One region of the Virgibacillus sp. GM2-2 genome, then DNA from elsewhere that is predicted to be linked to it. Evidence: a T-box and tRNA genes for the amino acid it is inferred to sense, from the RefSeq annotation. Region 1 holds a T-box; the other holds one or more tRNA genes.
What was found. The T-box of region 1 lies ahead of serS (serine--tRNA ligase). A T-box ahead of a tRNA ligase gene usually reads a tRNA of that ligase, here a tRNA-Ser.

Region 1 (10,410 bases):
AATTGGCACAAAGGTAACGTTATCGGATGGCCATAAAGCGGAAATTGTTTTTGTAGAAGACAAGTTTCCAACAAGACCAATGGTAAAGCTTGATGATGGAGAAAGTATTTTGGCATTAAAAGATAGACCAAATATTTATATTGAAGAAATTATCTAATCAGAAATAGACTGGGACAAAATTAAATTCATTAATAAGAATTCGAACAATAATATAAAATAGTGTAAAAAAATCGCTCCGGAAATATACTTCGCTTTCCGCGGGTGGCTGGTGAGCCTCCTCGTGCTTTCGCACTCCGGGGTCTCACCGATGCCATCCCTCCCGCAGGAGTCTACGTATATTTCCGGAGCTAATTTATAACATTGTTCGTCATCTCAATTGGTAGGAATAGTTATAAGCCAACCTCTTAACTAATTTCTCCCCTTATGCATCAACCACTCTCCAAGTAAAACCTCAATCTTATCAGCAACGATTGTTAAATAATGTGCAATAACCGAGTAATCTAATCCATGTTTTGTAGCAAATAGTTCTCCCCAAAACTCTGTTTCATAACGACTAATCATACTTAGGTTATATAGCAATAAATAATGGATTAAAATCTCAGGAATTGTAACAAAATACGTACGTTCTAAAGGAAAATATATGGTTTGCTTCTCTTGATGACAATAAAATGGTCCATTCATTTGTTGAACAGGTTTTTCCAACGTAACGATAAGGGATCCATCTGTTGTTTCTGTTTTTTTTATGTTAGACAAATGTGTTTGTATCCGTTGAATAAATGCACGCTCGGTTAAATGAAAACGATCAAGGATAGTAACTGGAAACTGTAGAAGTGAAGAGCCTATTTCACCAATCTCAACAGTTTTTTCATGATTACTATGCACAAAAAGGTCATTCATCTCAGGTATTAATCCTAATAAAAATTCCATTTTAATTTTCTGGAAAGGTGCATGTTTCATAGAAAACAAATGATTACATGCATAACTAAACAGGCCATTTTGTTGAATTTTTACCTCATCATGGATGAACGTGTAATCCTTCTTTTTTCGCTTTCTAGCTGTGACACCATGTGCCAGAATAGACGTCGATTCAGGATAACCTGGTCGATTGGTTAATAAGCATGCTTTTAATAAGTGAACCATCCCGTAGAAATATAAAAGTGGCTGGAGCCGAACATCAGCTTTTCTTCCTTCTTGTAAAAATAACTCCCCCTGATCAAGGTAGTACATCAATGTACCACTGTTTTCATAGCTTTTCGATTCCGGTTCACGTTCACCGATTGTTGTATAACAATTTTCTAGAAATTGTTGGCTCGAATGGAGATTATGTAAAGAGGTGAAAAAGGTTGATATATCCTGTTTTCTCATATAATTCCTCCTCTCTAAACTATTAAAATATTTAGAATGCATTTTCTTTTTCCACTTTAGTAAGTACCTGTTGAAAATCACTTAACGATACCTTATTCTAAGTAACAATTAGTGTAACCGTATAGATAAATAATACGCATAGACTTTATGCCATAAAATGACAATTAGGAGGATGAAGATGCGCGAGGATAAGTTTGCAAAAGAAGGTTTAACGTTTGATGATGTATTACTAGTACCAGCGAAATCAGAAGTACTTCCAAAGGACGTAGAAGTAAAAACAAAACTGTCTCAAAAACTAAAGTTAAACGCACCGTTTATTAGTGCAGGCATGGATACAGTTACGGAAGCTGAAATGGCAATAGCAATGGCACGTCAAGGTGGCTTTGGTGTTATTCATAAAAACATGTCGATTGAAGACCAAGCAGAACAGGTTGATCGTGTAAAACGTTCGGAAAGTGGCGTTATTACTAATCCTTTCTTTTTAACCCCTGAACATCAAGTATTTGATGCTGAGCATTTGATGGGCAAATTCCGCATCTCTGGCGTTCCGATTGTAAATAACGAAGAGGAACAAAAGCTAGTCGGAATCCTTACAAATCGTGATCTTCGTTTTATTCAAGACTATTCGATTTTAATTCACGAAGTAATGACAAGTGAAAATCTGGTAACTGCACCAGTTGGTACGACACTGGATGAAGCAGAAAAAATGCTACAGCAATATAAAATTGAAAAATTACCACTTGTTGATGATAACGGTGTTTTAAAGGGATTAATTACGATTAAGGATATTGAAAAAGTAATTGAATTTCCAAACGCTGCAAAAGATGCACAAGGTAGATTATTAGTAGGTGCAGCTGTTGGTGTAACCGTTGATGCAATGAAACGAATCGAGCACCTTGTAACTAGTGGCGTAGATGTAATTGTCATTGATACGGCACATGGTCATTCAAAAGGCGTATTAGAGCAAGTGAAACGTGTAAGACAAGCTTATCCAGAATTAGACATCATTGCTGGAAACGTTGCGACTGCGGAAGCGACAAAAGAATTAATTGAAGCAGGCGCATCTATTGTAAAAGTAGGAATTGGACCAGGTTCCATTTGTACAACACGCGTTGTAGCAGGTGTTGGTGTACCGCAGATAACAGCTGTTAACGATTGTGCAATGGCTGCTGCAGAATATGGCATTCCAGTAATTGCAGATGGTGGTATTAAGTATTCAGGTGATGTTGCCAAAGCATTAGCTGCTGGAGCGCATGCAGTTATGCTTGGTAGTATGTTTGCTGGGGTATCCGAAAGCCCTGGAGACACAGAAATTTTCCAAGGTAGACAATATAAAGTATATCGTGGTATGGGATCAGTAGGTGCAATGAAAGCTGGTTCAAAAGATCGTTATTTCCAAGAATCAGAGGAAACGAAAAAGCTTGTACCTGAAGGAATCGAAGGACGAGTTGCCTACAAAGGGCCTCTAGCAGATACTGTTCATCAATTAATCGGTGGATTACGTGCTGGCATGGGCTATTGTGGAACAGCTTCAATTGATTCGTTACGTAACGATGCTCGTTTTATTCGTATTACCAATGCAGGTTTACGTGAAAGCCATCCACATGATGTTCAAATTACGAAAGAAGCACCGAATTACTCGGTATAAATAGTATGAAAGCTTCCTTTTCTAGAGGAAGCTTTTTTTGTTTGTTGCTTGGGTTTGGAGCAGCCTGTGCATCAAATCTAAGCGAGTAATGTCTTTTCTGGACACACGTTCCTCTATTTCCTGAAAAAACCTCATTTTGTACATGTTATCGGACCCCAGAGACCTTATTTAACCAAAATCATAATAAATTACCCCCTTTTTGATCAAATAAAGGATCCTGTGTCCGGAAAAAATTTTGTTCAATTCAATGGTCTTAGCCACACAAGCAAATTTTGTCGAAAGAAGTAATGGATGATTAAGTCTGGGGCACAAATAAATAGGTAAATAATCCTAGTAAAAAAATAGATAGGGAATATTCCCCGTCTATTTTTTTGTTATTTTCTATGGTAAACTATCAAAGATGTGGTTTAAAAATTAATAGATATTTATATACAGGTGGAGGTAGAGAAAGTGATAGACAACGTAAAGAGAATTTTGTCATTATTACTTGTAGCATTAGTAATGGTGACAACGGTAATTGTACAGCCTATGGGAACACAAGCAGCGACCGTTGAGCTTAATGCAAAATCAGCAATATTAGTTGATGCAGAGACAGGGAAGATTTTATACGCTAAAAATGCTGATACGGCACTACCACCAGCTAGTATGACAAAAATGATGACGGAATACCTTGTATGGGAAGCTATCGAAAGTGGTCAAATCAGCTGGGATACAACAACAACTATTAGTGACTATCCATATAGTATATCGGCTAATCCAACCTTCTCAGGAATTGGATTAACGCAAAATAAACCATATACCGTAAAAGAATTGTATAAAGCAATGGCAGTATTTTCGGATAATGGTTCTACTATCGCACTTGCAGAATTAATTGCAGGTTCCGAAGGTCAATTTGTTAAAATGATGAACAAAACAGCAGAAGAAATGGGTTTACCTGATTATAAATTTGTTAACTCCACTGGATTACCTAATTCACTACTTGGTGAAAATGTACCAGAGGGAACAGATCCAAACGCAAACAACTTACTTTCTGCACGTTCTGCAGCATTATTGGCATACAACCTAATTAAAGAGCATCCACAAGCACTAGAAGTTTCTAGTCAAACAGAAGTAGAGTTTGAAGGTTACAATGTGGAGAATTTGAACTGGATGTTGCCACATACAGCATCATTCTTGAAGCAGTTCCATTATGAAGGTGTGGATGGTCTAAAAACAGGACATACCGATATAGCTGGCTATTGCTTCACAGGGACAGCAGAACGTAATGGACAACGACTTATTTCAGTTGTCATGAAGACGGACAGTAAAGCTGAACGTTTTCAGGAAACAGCAAAACTATTAGATTTTGGATTTTCTAACTTTGAAACAAAAGAACTTTTTCCAAAAGGCTATCAACTAGATGGACAAGCGAAGTTACCTGTGGCTGATGGAAAAAAAGATACTGTTGAAATCGCAACAAATAAAGCAATAAAGGTACCTGTACAACAAGGTCAGGAAGAAAAGTATACGCTAAAATATACGTTGAATAAAGACAAACTAAACAAAGCTGGCGAATTAGCTGCTCCAATTGAAAAAGGCGAGAAAATAGGAACAGCCGAATTAATTTTCGAAGGTGAAAACGATTATGGCTACATTTTTAATGCAGAAACGAATAAGACGGTTGACGTTGTAGCACAAGATTCTGTCGAAAAAGACAACTGGTTTATGTTGATTATTGGATCAATTGGTGACTTTTTTGGAAACCTATTTACAACAATCGTTGATACTGTTAAAGGTTGGTTTTAAGTAGTATAATAATCTAGGCTGAAAGTATCATATCACAGGAGGAATTACGAATGACAAATACAGGTACAGATCGCGTAAAACGTGGAATGGCAGAAATGCAAAAAGGCGGCGTAATCATGGACGTTGTCAACGCTGAACAAGCAAAAATCGCAGAGGAAGCTGGAGCAGTTGCTGTTATGGCATTGGAGCGTGTTCCATCTGATATCCGTGCTGCAGGTGGCGTAGCTCGTATGGCTGGCCCTGAAATCACGGAAGCAGTAATGAATGCAGTTTCTATCCCTGTTATGGCAAAGGCACGTATTGGACATATCGTTGAAGCACGTGTTTTAGAAGCAATGGGCGTCGATTACATTGACGAAAGTGAAGTATTAACACCAGCTGATGATGTATACCATTTAAATAAATCAGATTTCACGGTTCCTTTCGTATGTGGATGCCGTAACCTAGGAGAAGCTGCACGTCGTATTGGTGAAGGTGCATCTATGCTTCGTACAAAAGGTGAACCTGGTACAGGAAATATCGTTGAAGCGGTTCGTCATATGCGTCAAATTCAATCTGAAATCCGTCAATTGTCAGCAATGTCGAAAGATGAAGTGATGACATTTGCAAAAAATATCGGAGCACCATTCGAGCTATTGTTGCAAATTCGCGAAGAAGGTCGTTTACCTGTTGTTAACTTTGCTGCAGGTGGCGTTGCAACACCAGCCGATGCTGCATTGATGATGGAACTTGGAGCTGACGGGGTATTCGTTGGATCTGGTATCTTCAAATCAGATAATCCAGCAAAATTTGCTAAAGCGATTGTAGAAGCTACAACACACTACACAGATTATAAGCTTATTGCTGAACTTTCTAAGGATCTTGGTATCGCGATGAAAGGGATCGAAATGAGCACACTTTCCGGATCTGACCGTATGCAAGATCGTAGTGAATAGAAAGAAGGAATGACTATGACAACAATCGGTGTTCTTGCACTACAAGGTGCAGTTCGCGAACATATTCGTTCTGTGGAAGCATCTGGTGCAATAGCAATAGAGATAAAACGTACAGAACAGCTAGAAGAAATCGATGGACTTATTTTCCCTGGTGGAGAAAGTACAACGATGCGACGCTTAATTAATAGCTACGGTTTTTTTGAAGCACTGAGAGAATTTGGTGCGAAAGGAAAGCCAATTTTCGGAACCTGTGCTGGATTGATCTTAATGGCGACAGAAATTGAAGGTCAGGAAAGTGGCCATTTAGGTTTGATGAACATGAAGGTTGCACGTAATGCCTTTGGACGTCAGGTAGCAAGCTTCGAAAAAGAACTTGAAATCAAGCATGTGGCAGATGACTTTAATGCAGTGTTTATTCGTGCCCCATATGTCGTTGAGGTTGGACAAGAGGTTGAAGTGTTAGCAACGTATCAAGACCGTATTGTTGCGGCAAAACAAGGGCATTATATTTGTACAGCGTTTCATCCGGAATTAACGGATGACAATCGATTTGTGGAGTATTTTGTTAAAATGGTGGAAGAATCTAAAAAAATGCTTGCATCGTAGTATTATTGGCTAAATGTACTGTTTGTTGGACGAATAAACCATTTTTATAAAAAGACTTGCATCCTAACATAAAATTATGTATGATGTATCATAATCATTTAAACAGTAATGCGAGGAAATAGTAACAGTTATGCTTTCTAAAGAGAGTCGATGGTTGGTGTGAATCGATGAAGGAATGCTGTGAATCCATCCTTAAACTGGTTTACTGAACGCAGGTTGTAGTAGGTAAACCCGGCTAAAAACCGTTAACATTTTTGAGCCGGAAGAGTTCATCTCTTCAATCAGGGTGGCATCGCGGGAATTATACTCTCGTCCCTATTTTTGGGACGGGAGTTTTTTAATGGAAAAGCGGAGGTGACTGTTCAGAAGCGGACGCATAAGCAATAGACATTCCAAACGCCTGGTTTTTGGCGTTTGGAATGTCTATTGCTTATGACGGCAGCTTCTAGGAACCGTAGCTAGACAAAATAAAAAAGGAGGAACTAAACATGTTAGACATGAAGTATCTACGCAATAATTTTCCAGAAGTAAAAGAAAAACTAGCCCACCGTGGTGAAGATTTATCTGAATTAGATAAGTTTGGTGAGCTTGACATACGTCGTCGTGAATTAATTGCAGAAACAGAAAAATTAAAAGCAAAACGAAACGAGGCAACGAAGCAAATTTCTGTGCTGAAAAAGGAGAAAAAAGATGCAGAGCCTGCAATTAAAGAAATGCGTGAGGTTGGCGATCAAATTAAGGAATTGGATACAGAACTAAAGGATATCGAAAAAAAACTAGAAATGATGTTGTTGTCTATTCCAAACATTCCACATGAAAGTGTACCAGTTGGAGAAGACGAGGATGACAATGTGTTGGCACGTGAATGGGGTGACGTCCCTAAGTTCGAATTTGAAGCACAACCGCACTGGGATGTCGCAACGAATTTGGATATCTTGGATTTTGAAAGTGCAGGAAAGGTAACAGGAAGCAGATTTGTTTTTTATAAAGGGTTAGGGGCTCGTTTAGAACGTGCGCTACTAAACTTTATGATGGACTTACACGCAGATGAGCATGGATATACGGAAATGCTTCCGCCATATATGGTAAATCGCACAAGCATGACAGGTACAGGTCAGCTTCCAAAATTTGAGGAAGACGCATTTAAGCTTGAAGGCTGGGACTATTTTATGGTACCAACTGCTGAGGTTCCCGTAACGAACTACCATCGTGATGATATTTTACGAAATGATGATTTACCGAAAAAATATGTGGCATTTAGTGCATCTTTCCGTTCTGAAGCGGGATCTGCTGGACGCGATACACGCGGCTTGATTCGTCAGCATCAATTTAATAAGGTAGAGCTTGTTCACTTTACGAAGCCTGAAGATTCTTATGAAACACTTGAAACATTAACAGAACATGCGGAAAAAGTTTTACAGCTATTAAAATTACCGTACCGTGTGATGAGCATGTGTACAGCTGACTTAGGCTTCACTGCTGCTAAAAAATACGATATTGAAGTATGGATTCCTAGCCAAGATACGTATCGTGAAATCTCTTCTTGCTCTAACTTTGAGGATTTCCAAGCAAGACGCGCCGGCATTCGCTTCCGTCGCGAAGAAAAAGGAAAGCCAGAATTTGTTCATACGTTAAACGGATCTGGACTTGCTATTGGTCGTACCGTTGCAGCTATTTTGGAAAACTATCAGCAAGAGGATGGCTCTGTGGTTGTACCAGAAGTGTTACGACCTTATATGGGTGGGAAAGATGTAATTAGGTAAATAAAAAAATTCCTCCTTTCATTGATTGGAGGAATTTAAATTTATTAATAAAATGTTTTTTATCCACCATAGTTATACAAAACTTACTACGGTTGAGAGTACGAAAACACAAAATGCCGAAAGTGTAAATGAATTAACCAAACTCATCTTATAGGGACCCTCATTTTTGGTTGGTTCATCCTTAATAGAAATTGCTCCAATAAAACGTATCCCCTTTTGCTTTACATCCATTCCATTGATAACGAAAGTAAAAAGGACGGAAATTATTAACATGATTATTCCGAATGGAAAAAATACATCCTGTAACTGGACGTTTTGCTCGATTGAAAACAAATAAATGAATAACAGCTGCAAAGCAATCAATACAATCAATTTAACCAGTAACAACTTACCCCATCCTTTATAGTTCCATCTTTTTCTTTATATCAGCCAATTCATCCTCAAACTGTAAGGCTTCTTCTTCAGTCAATTCACCATCACCATATCTAACCTTTTGATACAAATCCAAATAAGAAGCTTCTATACCATACCGATCAAACCAGTTTTCAATTGTCTCGGATGTTTCTCTACCTTTTTCTTTTCGCTTAGCCAGTTGTTCGAATTGATACACTTTGCGTCTAATTCGATTATTGGGCTTTTTTGAATTTCCTTTTCTAAATAATGAATTGTTTTTTCCTTTTTCAGTTGGTTCTGTTTCTTTTATTCGAGTGGAAGAGAAGATTTTCGATATGCTCCCCTTACCTTGTGAAATAGCCTTTTTACGTACTAAAAATATAATAACTACTATAAAAATTAGAATAATGATTAACTGGCCAATTCCTAAAACAAACTCGGGCACATCGGTTTCAGGGTAGCTAGTTTTAGGAGGTATAGGATTTTGTTCTCCAATTTTTGGACTAAATTGTGGTTTTGCGACAGTCAGCATCGATACAATTTTATTCCAAATGGTAGCAAGGGAAAGATTGCTAATTTGAAAGAAAGAAAATAAAAGAACACTACCTACCAAAGTCAAACCAATAAACCAAGATGGATAACGTAACGATGGGTAAATATTCATATCTCTTCCAACAAAAATATGGCTTAATTGGTAACCGACAACCATGAAAACTAAAAAGGTGATCGCCATCCAAATCAGATTTGGATCATAAAAAAAGATAACATCTATTGCAAATAAAAATAGCATCCCCCCGATTAACTGTAATTGTCTCTCTCTAGCTACTTCATTTTCCTGAATGATGAACCTCCATACAAAAAACATACCAATTATGAGGCTAATAAATACAGAAAGTCCAATTACATAGTTTGTGAACAGTACCAAGATAGCAAGGTCCACCACATAAATAATATAATTTTTAATTAATCGGATACTGAGAACAAAGAGTACAATGGAAAAAATAATTATAATTAAATAGTTCCAAAAAGGTTTTGAGTAAAGGAATGAAGAATGAATTGGGACTAACAAAAAATAAAAGACAAGACATTCTCCAACGAACTGATAATATTTTGTAATCGTATTATTTGGCTTCATACACATATAACCTTTCTGATAGATAGGCACCATTTTCATTATCGATTACCTGAAATACACGGTTGCCTTGTTTATTCCACTTATTTGTATAAGAGATGCTTTGATGATCAAGTGCTCCGATCACAATTATCATATCCGAAGCTTCAATTGATCGATCGATGCGATGCATAACATTTACAATTGAAATAGCATTATTATCATCACCAATTCGTGCAAGTAATTCCAACATCTTTTTCAAATGATTATTGCCATCCCCTTCATCAAGAAAAAATGGAACATTACCGATCCGTGATGCATTAATACACAACTTCATCGGATATCCTTTTTTGGTAATTATTTGGCATATATATGCTGCTTGTGATAATAATTCCTCAAATTTATCGCTTCGATATATATTTCCTACTGGGCTAATTTCCGCAATATTAACGATAACTGTCCAACAAATATTTTGGTTACGCTCATAAATTTTTGTTTGTAATGTTTGGTTTTTAGCTGACGCCTTCCAATGAATGCGATGGAAAGGATCCGAGTGAACATAATCCCTTGTACCTACGGGGCTTAGCTGATCTTCAAATGGTGAAAATAATGTTACCTGGTTTCCAAAATTATTGTATGGAAATTCCTCTATACCAGCTACTGGTATAGGTTTTGGGTAAATTAGAACTTCCGTTTGATACTTTTCAAGGAGTTCCATATCCACTTGATCAAAATTCAATAAATGAGGAAATACAAGTTGAACATTTTCAACAAGCGATACTCCACGTTTCCTTGCTTGTATCG
Region 2 (10,410 bases), on a different contig from region 1:
GTATGCCCTGCTCTTGCGAGGTAATAGAACCAAAAATACTTCTTAGCGTATCATCGTACGGATACACTCTTTCCCAGTCAGTTGTTGCATTGATGCCCGGTAATTGTGCAAGATGTTCAGAGACCTTGGCATATTCTTCTGCCGTAACCCCTTCATTTTTTACAACGTGGGGACTTAACGAATAAGCTTTATCTAATTCAGTTTTAATATTGATTATTTCTTTTTGCTGCTTTGTAAAGCCATTAATTTCTTCTTTTGTAATTCGATCCAGCATTAACTGGTACTCTTCTCCGTTATCAAGTTCTTTTATCTCTTTTTCTGATAAACGGCTTTTTGCTTCTTCTTCATGTTTCAAATACCAAAATTCTTTTAAATTTCGTTCAGTTAATTCGCCTTTTTCAGGAACCATATCAATATACTCTGCTAAATCTCTAGCAACATCTAGTCGTTCTTCCGCTGTGGTTCCCTTCGCTGGAGTGTATGTAATTGCATAAAGCGGTTTGTTACCTACAACTACATTGTGGTTTGAATCCAAAATTCTTCCCCTAGGAACAGGAATTTTAGACGTATCTTTGATGGTACGATTAACTTCCTTCTGATAACCTTCCCCATTCACTATTTGTACAATTCCAAGTCGTAAAATCAAACCAGAAAATAATAAAAATACAATAAAAAATAATATATTTAGACGAAAGGGAAGTTGAGCCTTCTTCTTTTTCTTTTTAACCATTTAATATCTCCCTTTTTCAATGACAAGTTAGCTTAGTTATAATTCATTATAACATTTACAAGGGAACTTTCTAAGCCTATTAACGATTTTTTTCATCAGGGAGTTCTTCTTTTTTCATAATTTCTTCATCTTTTTCGGTCACAAGAAAGATATCCTTCGCAAAAAAGTATATAAACAAATGTCCAGCTCCAAATGTAATTAATAATATAGGGATAATTTTTTCAGCATCAATCACTGTAACAGCTATCAAAAAGATGACGATAGAAGTCACTCTACCTGCATTTACGAACAATTCACGGACAACAATATATTCTATACGAAGATCGCGTGCCCTCCACGCTTTTCCAATTACATCATAGGTTAACGAAGCGTAAGGGACATTGATTATCGGATAAGCAATACCAATTAATATTGCATACACAATAAGAATTGGATAGCTAACATTAAATATAATGATATAAACCGCAGAATAAAGAATTAACGCTCCAATTAAGATTGCTTTTTTTCGTAAATTGGGTTTTATAAACTTCGTAGCTAAGAAATAAAAAATAAACGAAAGCCCAGATAAGAATAAATTAAACATCCCTAGTGCGAGCTCGCTACCAGTTGCGATAAATACCCATATTGCAATAACAAATAAGAAGATCCCTTCTCTTAGCCCCTGAAAAACGTGTGCATGTAAAATATTTTTCCAATTCTTATTATGTTTTCGTTCATGTAATATCCGTTTAAAGTGATACGCACCTTCTGCCTGTCGCCTACTTAGAAAAAAGCTACAGATTACGGCACCAATAAACATTAGAAATGATACAGTAAAGATGGTCTTGTAACCAAAATTTTGATCCATTTTAGCAATGATAATCCCTGCGATTAATGGTCCAATCATGCCACCAAAAGATTGTAATACACCAAGGAACCCGTTAAAAACGTCTCGAGTATCCGGTTCAGTGATCTCAAAGGTTAAAACGTTAAATGCAAGCCAGTAAAAACCAAATCCGATTCCCAAAAGACTACCTAAAAGGATATGAAAAGACGAAGCAGCATCTCCAATAAATAATACACTCAAAAAAAATAGAGATAAGAACGTTACCCCTAATCGTAAAACAATAATTCGATCGACCTTTTTTGCCATCTTTCCGGCTAGTATAAACGTAAGCGGCTGAAAGATGTAAATCCCTAAATTATACAGTGCAATCGTTATGTAATCACCAGACTGTTTCCAAAGATAAATATTCACAAATGTATTAGATAAAAATAAACCCAACGAATAAAGTCCACCTATAACTAATAAAAAGGTTAAGTCACGATTTTCTTTTATTTTTTCAACGATGTATTGTTTATATCTCTGCATAGTGAATTACTCCTCCTGTGTTCCTTGTTAGTTTGAACAATTCACCGAGAGATATTCAAGCGGATAGCCTTAAACAGAATTAAAGCGTAGGGCACATTGCCCTACGCTCATTTCATACAATTATTTATTTAGCTTCATTATAGTTCTTTGTTACTTCATCCCAGTTAACTACATTCCAGAATGCTGAAACATAATCAGGACGTTTGTTTTGATACTTAAGGTAGTATGCATGCTCCCATACATCTAATCCTAAAATTGGAGTTTTTCCATCGCTTAATGGATTATCTTGGTTTGGAGTACTGGTAACTTCAAGCTCACCATTGTTAACAACAAGCCATGCCCAACCAGATCCAAAACGGGTTTTAGCAGCTTCTTCAAACTCTTCTTTAAACTTATCAAAGCTACCGAATTTGTTGTTAATTTTATCAGCTAATTCACCTGAAGGCTCCCCGCCACCATTTGGTGAAAGAACTTTCCAGAATAGGCTATGGTTTGCGTGACCGCCACCATTGTTACGTACTGCTGTACGGATATTTTCTGGTACCGAGTCAAGATTTGCTACTAAGTCTTCAATTGACTTATCTTGTAAATCAGCATGACCTTCAAGCGCACCATTTAATTTTGTAACGTAAGTATTATGATGCTTCGTATGGTGGATGTTCATTGTTTCTTTATCGATTGTTGGTTCTAAAGCATCGTATGCATAATGTAATTCTGGTAATTCAAATTTTGCCATGATTAAACGTCCTCCCTTAATATTTATGATAATAAAAGGAGTGAAAATTCACCCTTTTAATGAAAGATTATCAGAGCTTTGAGCGACATGCAACTTATATGCATATTTTTACAATTGCTTTATCAAAGCATCCTTAGATACTATTTCACGAATCTTTAGCGTTCAAACATATTTTTAAAGAAAAAATCAGTTTATCGAGATAGTCTCAATAAACTGATTTAATAAGATGGCTCAGGACGGAATCGAACCGCCGACACAAGGATTTTCAGTCCTTTGCTCTACCGACTGAGCTACTGAGCCGTAAATAATTTATAATGTTAAATGTCAAACTGACTAAAATTTACTTTGAAGATTATTCAATGTAGATGTGCTCGTCGTGTTCTGAAGCAGAACTCCTCGCAAGCCTGCACATAGAAGCTTACTCAAGGATGTTTGCGGCTCTCTACCGAATGAGCTACTGAGCCGAGATAAATTATGTATGGAGGAGGTAGAGGGATTCGAACCCCCGCGCGGTTTGACCCGCCTGTCGGTTTTCAAGACCGATCCCTTCAGCCAGACTTGGGTATACCTCCGAGTTTTAAAATGGTGGACCCTGCAGGACTCGAACCTGCGACCGATCGGTTATGAGCCGATAGCTCTAACCAGCTGAGCTAAGGGTCCTTTTTATGGGGCGACCGGTGGGGATCGAACCCACGAATGCCGGAGCCACAATCCGGTGCGTTCACCACTTCGCCACGACCGCCATAAAAATATATTAAATTAAATTGGTAGCGGCGGAGGGGATCGAACCCCCGACCTCACGGGTATGAACCGTACGCTCTCGCCAGCTGAGCTACACCGCCATTTGGCTCCACAGGTAGGATTCGAACCTACGACCGATCGGTTAACAGCCGATAGCTCTACCACTGAGCTACTGTGGAATAATCAAAAAAAGTAAATCATACTGCTATAATCCTACTTGGGTCTACTCGTCACAAATTACGTTCCTCGCATGATCTCACAAAACCAAAACCGTTCGATCAAGCTACTGTGGAATAATCTTAAAAAATAAATCATACTGCTATAATCATGAGTCACATTATGTAATAGAATATCAACAAGCGACGAAATATAATTTACCATGTAGAAAGAAATATGTCAATATATTTCTTAAAGAATTTCATAATAACTAGGACAACTTCTCTCGAGCAACATTAATTACTATAGCACTTTCTCGATTATTTTTCAATTTTTAATTTCTAAAAATCAAAGATTAGCATCCGAATTAGATGCTAATCTCTAATTAAACTGATTTTATTCACCTAAAACAGCTTCAGCAATATTAACGGAGTGATCACCGATTCGTTCTAGATTACTGATCATATCAACAAAAACTATTCCTGCTGAACCACTACATAAGCCTTCGTTCATGCGAATAATATGTTTCTTACGGAAACTGCGCTCCATTTTGTCAATTTCATCCTCTTTTTGGACGACCGCAAGTGCTTCCTCTCGATTCATTCCATCTAAAGCACTTACCGCTTGTTTCACAGTAAGAATGGTTAAATCGAACATATTATTTAAATCTTCTTGTGCTTGTTCAGTTAAATTGACTTTATTAGAAATTTTATAATCAATCAGTTCTATAATATTTTCGAAATGATCACCAATTCGTTCAATATCTCTTACAGAATCCATTAATGCAGTATGCTTTTCACTTTCCGATTCTGATAAAGATCCAGCAGATACATCAACTAGGTATTCCGTAATTTTTTTATCTAGGTTGTTTAATGCCCCTTCAATTTGCATTGCAGTTTCGGCATTCTTCTTTTGGTGTGTGACCAAATATTGATTTGTTTCTTCAAGTCCTTGTGCAGCATATTCACCCATGCGGATTACTTCCATCTTAGCTTGATCTAATGCTAGTGATGAGGATTGCTGAATAAAGATTGGATCTAAATGCTTTGGTTTATATTCAATCGTTACATCTTCCCCAGGAATTAATTTTGTAACTAACCAAGCTAGTGCACCAATAAACGGAAATTGAATAATGGTATTAATGAGATTAAAGCTACCATGTGCAAATGCAATTGTCATTTCTTCATTTAAATTAAATTGCTCTTGTAAAAACATTACGTATTGAGTGAAAAATCCTATCAACGATAAAAATATAGTTGTACCAATTAAGTTGAAAAATACGTGCGTAAATGCAGCTCTTCTTGCAGCAACACTCGCACCAATCGACGCTAATACTGCTGTAATGGTTGTTCCAATATTATCACCAAATAGGACAGGAATCGCTGCTTTGAGTTCTAAAGCTCCCTCAGCGAAAAGCCCTTGTAGTATACCAATAGTTGCACTTGAACTTTGAACAATTACTGTAAAAAGTGTACCGATTACTACGCCTAAAATTGGGTTTTGACTCATATTAAGTGTTAGCTCTTGAAATGCTTCCAATGATCGAAGTGGATGCATTCCACTGCTCATTAATTCTAGGCCAAAGAACAGTGCACCAAATCCAAAGATCGTTTGCCCAATGTTTGTTATTTTTTGATTGTTAAAGAAAAATATTAAGAAACAACCTACTGCAATAATTGGAAGTGCATATTCCCCTAAATCAATACCGATAATGAATGCAGTAACCGTAGTACCAATATTTGCACCCATAATAACCCCAATAGCTTGTCTTAATGTCATAAATCCTGCATTAACTAAGCCAACTGTTAAAACAGTTGTTCCAGAACTACTTTGAATTAGTATCGTTACAATGATACCAGCTAATACACCTAAAAAAGGATTGGTTGTGAATTTATCAAGGATATCACGTAATTTATCTCCAGCTGACTTCTGTAATCCATCTCCCATAAATTTAATACCAAGAAGAAAAATACCTAGTCCGCCAACAAATTCAAAAATCAGCTTTTGAATATCAATTTCCAATGGTTATTCCATCCCTTCAATTTTTGTTGATTTTTGTCACATTCGTTACCATTATTAACGATATGTAAGTGTTTTGTAAAGTGTCAACTTAAAAATTTACATTAAATTTACATTCGTTTATTCACTGTTATATTATTAGTAGTAATTTGATTGAACTGTCTTTTTTATTCCCATAAATAAAACCCATGCAATTACATGAGTTTTATTTCGCTATTTTCTCAACAAGTATTTTTGTTCCATCGACTTTTACTACTTTTATCTTCGTATCCTTTACCATCCATTGTCCATTAGAAACCGCGCTATAATCTTTATCATTGATCCTAACCGTTCCAACTGGTCGTAAGTTATTCAGCGTAATACCCGTTTGATGCAATAAACTATCGTATTCCTCATTCAGAGAATTATATCCCGCTTCTCTAGTTAATCTATCTCTTAAAGTGATTTTTGACCACATTTCTCGATGCTTGAACACTTTCAAAAATAGTAATGACGAGAATCCACCAACCAACACACCGATAACAGAATATAATCCAGCGGTTAATGTTGGAGCACTAATTGCCACAGAGACTAGCATACATGCTAAACCTAATGTTGCAAGCGTACCATCATTTAAAAGTTTCCCGTCAATAATAATTAGTAATAAACCAACGAAATAAATGATAAGCATAATAATAAATGAGCTTGTTTCTAAGTAAACTGAAAAATAAACAGTTATGAAGCCGATGCCTAATAAACCAAATATACCGCGCATGTTAACCCAAACTTCGCCTAAAAGAAATAGTGTCCCTAGTCCAGTGATAACTAGCCCGATCCATTGATATGAGAAGATATCCATATCCATCCCTCCTGTATCTATTATACGGTATATAGAAACCATTTGTTTCATAAAAGGAGTATGAATAATGAATTTTTTTAAAAAATCTTTTCTGTACCTTATTTTCATTCTACTTTTAACCAGTATTTATCATGATCTTAGCTCTGGCAGCCTAACTACAGTTCAAGATGAGAAGAAAATACATACAACCATTAAAATCAATTCTGTAAAGATCCAGGCCCTACCTGGTCAATCATTATTATCCATAGTTGAAAACTACAGTACCTCAGAATCATTAGATATAGAGCAGATTATAAACGATTTTAAGAAGCTTAACCCAAGTACAGACCCATATTTTTTAGAAGCGTATGAATACTATTCTATCCCTGTATATACAGAAAAAGGAGGTTGACTCTCAGTCAACCTCCTGTTGTTTACAAATATGGAAGTACAAATAAAGTAATTAGAATGGAAATCGCACCAGCTATGATAGCTGTATTACCAAGCGTATCTGCATCTCTACTTTTAGCTATAAATCCAACAATAATCCCAGCCCCACCCAGGATAATTGGCATGAAAAAGAAGGACGCAATGGATAATATTAGTGCAACCCATCCGACTGCACTATTTACGTTTGATCTTGTTTCCGTATCATCGCGGTGGTTAACCCGATTATCGAAATCATCTGCTGTTAATTCCTGTGCCATTTCTTCATCTCGGTTATCAGTATCCACTGGAACAGGTGTGTTACCGTATAAATTGGCAGTGTTGATTTCGTGATCTGGTGCTTCTTCTTCCATTTCTGGTTTTTCACGGCCGTCCTGCCTATATCGATCCATAAACTTCATTCCTCGCTTTCTTTAAATGAGGTGTGACTTAGTTTATGGATTAACTCGTTAAATTTTCGTGTAAGTTATTGGCAATAGCCTTTTGCCTAAGCAGAGGTTAATTGGCATATTAAGTATACAAATACATATTATTTTTATATAAGTTGTTCTGTAAAACTTTTTGTTTCGATTGCATACCATGTATATGCATACAATATAAAGGAGCGAAAATATGTCAAAGATAATGAAGGAAATCATCACAAATAAAATTAAGCAAACTTCGCCTGAAGAATTGCTACACTATAGTAAAAAATATGGGTTTTCACTGTCACAGGCAGAAGCAAAACAAATAACTGCTTATATACGATCCCATCCGTTTGATCCGTTCAGTGAATCAGAGCGCGCAATTCTCTTTAAGGAACTTGCTACGATCACTGATGTTCGCACTGCAAAAAAAGCACAAAATTTATTTAATGAGCTTGTAAAGTCTTACGGATTGCAATCACTTTTCTAAAACGTAAGAGGAAGAGAACCTGAATAGGCTCTCTTCCCCTTTTATTGTTCCATAATTTTATCTTTTAACCCTTCGTCAAAAGAACCCTCTTTAATCATATTAATTTCATATTTATATGGTGGCTTTTTGTTTTTCTTGTCAAGCCCAACGTATGGAGTCTCTAATATTTTTGGTAATTCTGTAAGCTGTGGATGATAAATAACTTTATGAAGTGCTTCAAATCCGATGTATCCAAAACCGATATTTTCATGTCGATCTTTATGTGCAGAACGATCATTTTTACTATCGTTTACGTGAACTACCTTAAGTCGATCCAACCCAATAATTTTATCGAATTGATTTAGAACACCATCAAAATCGTTTACTACATCATATCCAGCATCATGAATATGACACGTATCTAAACACACGGATAGCTTATCATTCAAACGTACCCCGTCAAAAATTTTAGCAAGTTCATCAAACGTACGACCGATTTCCGTTCCTTTACCTGCCATTGTTTCAAGTGCAATTTGCATAGTCTGATCATTTTCTAATACTTCATTTAATCCTTCTATAATTTTCTTAATACCCTCGTCTACTCCAGCTCCCACATGCGCACCTGGATGTAAAACAATTTGTTTTGCTCCTAATGCCGATGATCGTTCTATCTCGTTGCGTAAGAAGTCTACACCAAGTTCAAAAGTAGCAGGTTTGGTCGTGTTTCCTATATTAATGATATATGGAGCATGTACTACAACCTCTGAAATACCATTTTCCTTCATATGTGCTTGTCCAGCCTCAATATTTAATTCCTCTATCGGTTTTCTTCTTGTATTTTGTGGTGCGCCAGTATACACCATAAATACATTTGAACCATATGAAACTGCTTCTTCACTTGATCCTAAAAGCATTTTTTTCCCACTCATTGATACATGTGATCCGATTTTAACCAATGTATACACCCCGTTTTTCTTTATTTTTTCTTATACTTCGTTTTATTTAATCGTCTTTTTATAGACTCTTGTTGTTTTTTCATTTTCTTTTTGTAGCCTGGTTTAACCTTTTTCGTTTTTTTCACACGTTTCCATGCTTCTTTATCAACATCAGCATCCGTTTTTCCTCTTAAATTGCGTTCATTCCAGGACTTCATTTCAACCCAATCACCATTTTTAACATCGTAAAAATTAAAGCTTAGACCTTTTTGTTCTAGCTTATTAATAAGTTTAATATCTTCTTCATTGTAAAGGCTAATAGCAGTACCTTCCATGCCTGCACGAGCAGTACGCCCAACTCGGTGCACGTAAAAATCTTCTTCTTTTGGTAGCTGTGCATTAATTACGTGACTTACACCTTTAATATCGATTCCTCTTGATGCAAGGTCGGTAGCTACAATGTATTGATAACGGAGATTTTGAATATCTTTTAACGTGCGTTTCCGTTCACGCGGTGATAACCCGCCATGAATAATCCCAACTTCTAAGCCTTTAGCCAGTAAAGATTCCGAAAGTTGATTCGCTTGCTCTTTTCCATTCGTAAATATAATAGCAAGATATGGATTAATTATATTTGCTATCTCCACAATGATATCCGCTTCATTACGGTGTTTTGTACTAATTAGTCGATGTTCCATTGTTTCGGGTGATAACTTATCGTCGATTTTAACATGTAAAGGGTTTTCTAAATATTTTTTGAAAAAATGTTCTAATCGTTGCGGTATGGTCGCTGAAAATACAAGTAATTGAACATCCCTACTCGAACGCACAAGCAATTGATCTACATCATCAATAAATCCAAGATCTAACATTAAATCAGCTTCATCAATGACAAATGATGTTGCCGAATAAATAGAGATTGCTTCCTCTTTTACTAGATCCAATATTCTTCCCGGCGTTCCAACAATAATGTGTGGTGGTTCTTTTAACTTTTCCACCATTTTCTGTTTATCTGTACCACCAACCAGCAATTTTGCTTTCCAATGATGTTCTTTATCGGCAAATTGAATTATCTTTTTTACTTCGTTATAGATTTGTGTAGCTAATTCCCTTGTTGGTGCAGTAATAACAAATTGAACCGTTTGTTTCGATTCGTCCAACTGATTAAACATTGGTAACAGATAAGCATGTGTTTTACCTGATCCTGTATGTGATTGACCAATAACACTTGTGCCTTTCAATATTGCAGGGATAACCTCTTGTTGGATGAGCGTTGGATTTTTAAATTGCAATTTTTCTATTACATCAAACAGAAAAGGTCGGAACTGTAATTGATCAAAATTCTTATTTTTCATTAATAAACTCCTTTAAATGCCATTAAAGCACTTTTTACTACAAAATTATCTACTTTCATTATAGAGCATATTTCATCTGCATGCACTTGTTTACGTATTTTTACACAAACTGAAATGGTTCTGTATTGGAATGTGAAATAATGATTTCTACATTACTCGTTTTATGCTGTTTTTTAAGATATCTATATGTTGCTTGTTTCATTACTTTCTCAACGTGATGCCCAGGGTCAATTACTGATAAGCCCATTTG

Region 2: it has a tRNA-Ser gene. The T-box ahead of serS (serine--tRNA ligase) is inferred to sense a tRNA for this amino acid. The anticodon was not compared.

The regions. Positions count from the first base shown of each region.
Region 1 is NZ_JBUZWC010000021.1:33,524-43,933, forward strand. It holds gene ACY9Z2_RS17565 (HD-GYP domain-containing protein) at 1-157, shown strand, start outside; gene ACY9Z2_RS17570 (YaaC family protein) at 409-1,365, opposite strand; gene guaB (IMP dehydrogenase) at 1,544-3,013, shown strand; gene ACY9Z2_RS17580 (serine hydrolase) at 3,464-4,798, shown strand; gene pdxS (pyridoxal 5'-phosphate synthase lyase subunit PdxS) at 4,849-5,733, shown strand; gene pdxT (pyridoxal 5'-phosphate synthase glutaminase subunit PdxT) at 5,749-6,339, shown strand; T-box leader at 6,439-6,659, shown strand; gene serS (serine--tRNA ligase) at 6,828-8,102, shown strand; gene ACY9Z2_RS17600 (hypothetical protein) at 8,175-8,489, opposite strand; gene ACY9Z2_RS17605 (hypothetical protein) at 8,503-9,630, opposite strand; gene ACY9Z2_RS17610 (DUF58 domain-containing protein) at 9,617-10,410, opposite strand, start outside.
Region 2 is NZ_JBUZWC010000002.1:174,524-184,933, reverse strand. It holds gene ACY9Z2_RS04665 (peptidoglycan D,D-transpeptidase FtsI family protein) at 1-730, opposite strand, end outside; gene ACY9Z2_RS04660 (MFS transporter) at 810-2,081, opposite strand; gene sodA (superoxide dismutase SodA) at 2,206-2,817, opposite strand; tRNA gene ACY9Z2_RS04650 (tRNA-Phe) at 3,045-3,117, opposite strand; tRNA gene ACY9Z2_RS04645 (tRNA-Ser) at 3,297-3,389, opposite strand; tRNA gene ACY9Z2_RS04640 (tRNA-Ile) at 3,401-3,477, opposite strand; tRNA gene ACY9Z2_RS04635 (tRNA-His) at 3,484-3,559, opposite strand; tRNA gene ACY9Z2_RS04630 (tRNA-Met) at 3,583-3,659, opposite strand; tRNA gene ACY9Z2_RS04625 (tRNA-Asn) at 3,663-3,737, opposite strand; gene ACY9Z2_RS04620 (Na/Pi cotransporter family protein) at 4,111-5,736, opposite strand; gene ACY9Z2_RS04615 (NfeD family protein) at 5,939-6,571, opposite strand; gene ACY9Z2_RS04610 (hypothetical protein) at 6,639-6,962, shown strand; gene ACY9Z2_RS04605 (hypothetical protein) at 6,985-7,389, opposite strand; gene ACY9Z2_RS04600 (DUF2624 domain-containing protein) at 7,610-7,891, shown strand; gene ACY9Z2_RS04595 (deoxyribonuclease IV) at 7,933-8,826, opposite strand; gene ACY9Z2_RS04590 (DEAD/DEAH box helicase) at 8,847-10,160, opposite strand; gene ACY9Z2_RS04585 (Nif3-like dinuclear metal center hexameric protein) at 10,261-10,410, opposite strand, start outside.